2 regions of the Nonomuraea sp. NPDC054003 genome follow, and region 2 is predicted to be linked to the other one. Evidence: riboswitches for the same ligand, from Rfam matches in the RefSeq annotation. Region 2 holds a riboswitch; the other holds the start of a gene.

Region 1 (2,376 bases), on a different contig from region 2:
CCGGCCCTCGGCCTCGTAGGCCCGGTAGGCGCGGGTGAACGCCTCGCCGTGCAGGTCGGGCAGGTCGGGGACGTCCTTGGGGTCGAACAGCGACCAGTCCTCACCGGCCTCGACGCGGCGCATGAACTCGTCCGGCACCCAGTTGGCCAGGTTGAGGTTGTGGGTGCGGCGGGCGTCCTCGCCGGTGTTGTCGCGCAGCTCCAGGAACTCCTCGATGTCGGCGTGCCAGGTCTCCAGGTAGACGCAGGCCGCGCCCTTGCGCCGGCCGCCCTGGTTGACCGCCGCGACCGAGGCGTCGAGGGTGCGCAGCCACGGCACGATGCCGTTGGAGTGGCCGTTGGTGCCCCGGATGAGCGAGCCACGTGAGCGCACCCGGGTCCACGAGATGCCGATGCCGCCCGCGTACTTCGACAGCCGGGCGACCTGCGCGTACCGGTCGTAGATCGCCTCCAGCTCGTCGCGCGGCGAGTCGAGCAGGAAGCACGACGAGAGCTGCGGGCGGCGCGCGCCCGCGTTGAACAGGGTCGGCGAGCTGGGCAGGTAGGACAGCGTCGCCATCAGCCGGTAGAGCTCGGCGGCCTCCGCGACGGTCTCCGACAGCCCGCAGGCGACCCGCAGGAAGAAGTGCTGGGGCCGCTCCAGCACGGTCCGGGTGACCGGGTGGCGCAGCAGGTAGCGGTCGTAGACGGTGCGCAGCCCGAAGTACTCGAACCGCTCGTCGGCGGCGTCCGAGACGAGCGCGTCCAGCTCGGCGGCGTGCGCGGCGACGAACTCCGCCAGGCCGTCCTGGATCAGCCCCGCCGCGTGGGTGGCGGCGATCGAGCCGGAGAACGACCGCACCCCGTGCGCGGCCGCCTCGTCGGCGATCTCCTCGGCGAGCAGCCCGGCGGCCACCCGCGAGTTCGCCGGGTCGGCGATCACCCGGGCGGCGGCCTCCTCGATGGCCAGGCGCCGATCACCCTCGACGATCTGTGTCACGTGCTCTCTCCTCGCGAGCTCATCCCCGTGAGGGCGCGCGAGAGCACGGCGGCGCACGCCGCTAGGCCCCCGGGCCCTCCCTCGAGGCCCTGGACATGGTCCATCGCCGGCAGGTCTTCGGGCTCGCGGGCGTCTCGCACTCTCCTACTGGCCGTCGCTTCCCGGATCTTTCCAGTGCTCGTTGACGGCGGTCGTTCCCGCTCACCGCTGCGGGGCAGCCCCGGAATCGCACCGGGTTCCCTTTTGCTCCGCCCCGGGCGGGGGCGAACCGGCGAACGATCGAGATCCTACATCTAGTGGCTGCTTTCGCAACCGCCACATCATGTTGTGCCCTTGCCGCTTTCGAGGAGGCCGAGATCGCGGAGCACGGCCTTGGTGCGGCGGACCTCGGAGACGACCCAGGCGGCGAAGCGGTCGCCGGCCAGCGGGATCGGCGTCCAGTCGCCCTCCCGGCAGGTACGCTGCCAGCCGGGCGAGCCGGTCACCTCCTCGCACATGCCGATGGCCGCCTCCCGGCTCTCCTGCGGCATGCCGCCGGGCCCGACGGCGGCGCACCAGCTCGCGAAGTCCACCCGGACCCCGAGCTCCAGCAGGCTGGGCGCGTCCAGCCCGGGGAACCGCTCGGCACAGGACACGGCCAGCACCCGGACCCGGCCCCGGTCGATGTACGGGCGCCAGCCGGCGAGCGGGCCCGTCGCGGCGACGGCGCGGCCGGCGAGCAGCGCGGTGGCGACCTCGGAGATGCCGGGGTAGCCGGTGTAGTCCACCTGCCGGGTGTCGGCGCCGAGCCCGCGGGCGATGAGCCCGAACAGCAGGTGGTCGGGGGCGCCCTGCGGCCCGCCGGCGAGCGGGGTGCCCGTGGGGTCGGCGCGCAGGCGGGCGCCGAACGCGTCGAAGGTGGCCAGACCCGAGTCGCGCGGCACCAGCACCACCTCGACCTCGCCGGCCAGCCGGGCCAGCGGGGTGGTGCCGTGCAGGGGCGACTCGGCCGCGTTCAGCTCGGCGGCGGCGAGCGCGGGCAGCCCGGTGATGGTGATCGTGGTGACCGGCCCGGCCCCGCCGACCGGGTAGCCGGCTCCGCGGGCCACCTGGGTGAACGCCTCGGCGACGCGGCTCCAGCGCTCGCCGCCGCCGAGGATCTCGTACGCGCCGGGCGCGCGTCCGGCGTGACGGTCACCGCAGCCGGCCAAGCAGGCGGCCACTCCCAGGCCTGTCACGAGGAACCGCCTGCGCCGCATGACCCGCCTCCCCCGAAGTGTCCACTTCAGGTTATTTACAGATCACGCAGAGTTACACATGCCGGATATCACCTACTAAGGTTTCCAGGCCATCCCGGCCAGCAGCGGCAGCCGTGTGGCGCCGACCAGGCGTGGCCGGTCGGGCCGCCACTCGTGGGCC
Region 2 (2,376 bases):
TCAACCTCGCCGCGGCCTTCTGCGACCGGATCTGCGTGATGCGTGCCGGACGAGTCGTCGCCGACGGCCCGCCCGCCCGGGTCCTCACCCCGGCCCTGCTGACCGAGGTCTACCAGGTGTCGGCGGACGTGCACGCCCATCCCCGCACCGGCGTCCCGCAGATCAGCGTTCACCCAGACCAGGAGAGCCCTTCATGATTCCTCCACCCGCCTCACCCGCCGCACTCGGCGAAGCGCTGAGAGGCATCGCCGGTTTCGGTCCCTTCTTCGTCCTCGACACGGAACTGGGTCAAGGGAAGTGGCGGCCGGTCAAGGATGCCTACGCCGCCGGCCTGGCCCACCTGGTGGCGGACCGTGCCGCGCGCTACGGCACCGGTGAGACGCGCATCGCCGCCTCCATCGTGCAGCTCGGCCACGCCGCGCGGCTGTGGTCGGTGGTGCTCGGCTGCGCCGTCGCACACGGCGTCGTGCCCGACCTGTCCGGGCTCCAGCAGGAAGCCGAGGGGCCCGGCCTCCGGCTGGCGGTACCACGCGGCTGGCACACTCCCGAGGACGACGCGGCTCGCACCGCTGCTCTACCGCATCGTCATGGACGAGCATCTCGTCCCGCTGGCGGTGGGGCTGCGCGTCAAGGTCGCCGCCGGGCTGCTGCATGGCAACGCCGCCTCCGCCCTGGCCGAGGCCGCGCGCGAACTCGTACGGGCCCGTCCCGACCTGAGGCAACCCGCCACCGACCTCGCCCGGCGGCTGCTCGACACCGGCGACCTGCGCGGCAAAGGCGCGTTCACCGGCCCCGACCTGTCGTTCCGCCGCCGCACCTGCTGCCTCTACTATCGCGTGCCGGGCGGCGGGAAGTGTCCCGACTGCTGCCTGACACGGTAGCCGGCGACCCTCCTCTGGAGGGCGGCTGTGGACCGAGGCGGGCCCGCGATACGCTCAGGAGGCCAGTCGTACTCCATCATGTGGAGCCAGGGAATCCGGTGCAATTCCGGAGCTGACGCGCAGCGGTGAGGGGACGGGAAGGACACGCCGGCAACGGCGGCCACTGGACCTCCAGGTCTGGGAAGGTGTCCTCTCCCGGATGATCCGAGTCCGAAGACCTGCTGGTGCTGACGACACCCGTCGTCGGGTCATGGTGGGTTCCGCGTATGGACCCGGACTCTGAACAAGGTGAATGACTCCGGATGAACCGGTTTCGACCAGACCGTTGCCCGGGCGTACTGCGTCCCTGGCCCGCCGCCGACGGGCTGCTGGTGCGGTTGCGTCTCCCCGGCGGCAGGGTCTCCGCGAAGTCGCTGCACGCCCTCGTCGAGGCGGCAGAGCGGTACGGAGACGGGCATGTTCACGTGACCACCCGCACCAACCTGCAGGTACGTGCCATGCCCGCCGTTCCCGGCACCGAACGCCTGCCTGACGAGGTGCTCACCGCCCTGGAGTCGAGCGGCTTACTGCCCAGCCGGGCCCACGACCTGTCGCGCAATGTGATGGCGTCCCCGCAGACCGGGCTGGCCGGTGGCCGAGCCGACCTGCGTCCCGTGGTCGACGCCCTGGACACCGCGCTGTGCGGCGATCCCGAGCTGGGGCGGCTGCCCGGACGGTTCCTCTTCGTCCTCGATGACGGTCGCGGAGATCTGCTGGATCGCTCGTGCGACCTGGGCCTGGTGGCTCTCGGCGACGGGACGGCCCAGCTCCGGGTCGGCAACGCGTGGGGCCCCGCCGTGCCTCTGCGGGACGCGCACGCGCACCTTACCGATCTCGCCAGGCTCTTCCTCGATGCGCGCGGTGCGGGCCCGGACGCTCCCTGGCACGTCGTCGAACTGCCTGAACCACTGGTCGAACCGGTGCCCCGATCCCGTGGCGTCCCCGCTGCCGCCCCGCCCCTGGCCTTCGGCCCTGTGCCCGGAGGCGTTCACCAACCGGTGCCGGCGGAAGGGCTGGACCGCGCCGCGGTGGAACGACTGTGCGCCGCCGCCCCCGAACTCGTCGTCACCCCCTGGCGTGGCATCCTGATCCCCGAGGAAACCCGATGAACCCGATGTCCGACACCCGGCCGCGTCGACCGAGCCGCCGCTATGCGTACCTCGACCGCGGAACCGAGATCTACCTCGACTCGTTCGCGATGATCCGGCGTGAGGCCGATCTGTCCAAGGTGCCGGCCAACGCCGAGAAGCTGGCGGTCCGGATGATCCACGGCAGTGGTCAGGTCGACCTGACCGACGACCTCGTCATCGACCCGCGCCTGGTGCCCGCCGCCCGCGCCGCGCTCGCCGCGGGAGCGCCGATTCTCTGCGACACCACCATGGTCGCGAGGGGAGTGACCCGTAGCCGTCTGCCCGCCGACAACGACGTGATCTGCACCCTCGGCGATCCGCGGGTG

Evidence for each region. A riboswitch is a leader RNA that binds a small molecule or an ion and turns the genes downstream of it on or off. The one in region 2 is predicted to bind cobalamin.
Region 1: another riboswitch for cobalamin. It lies ahead of ACZ6YG_RS19355 (ribonucleoside-diphosphate reductase subunit alpha); the one in region 2 lies ahead of ACZ6YG_RS43070 (nitrite reductase).

The regions. Positions count from the first base shown of each region.
Region 1 is NZ_JBVJKR010000007.1:35,451-37,826, reverse strand. Features, by position in the region: gene ACZ6YG_RS19355 (ribonucleoside-diphosphate reductase subunit alpha) at 1-978, opposite strand, end outside; cobalamin riboswitch at 1,070-1,266, opposite strand; gene ACZ6YG_RS19350 (tripartite tricarboxylate transporter substrate-binding protein) at 1,299-2,216, opposite strand; gene ACZ6YG_RS19345 (SAM-dependent methyltransferase) at 2,292-2,376, opposite strand, start outside.
Region 2 is NZ_JBVJKR010000027.1:65,973-68,348, reverse strand. Features, by position in the region: gene ACZ6YG_RS43085 (ABC transporter ATP-binding protein) at 1-197, shown strand, start outside; gene ACZ6YG_RS43080 (hypothetical protein) at 212-541, opposite strand; gene ACZ6YG_RS43075 ((2Fe-2S)-binding protein) at 588-881, shown strand; cobalamin riboswitch at 928-1,119, shown strand; gene ACZ6YG_RS43070 (nitrite reductase) at 1,184-2,029, shown strand; gene ACZ6YG_RS43065 (precorrin-8X methylmutase) at 2,026-2,376, shown strand, end outside.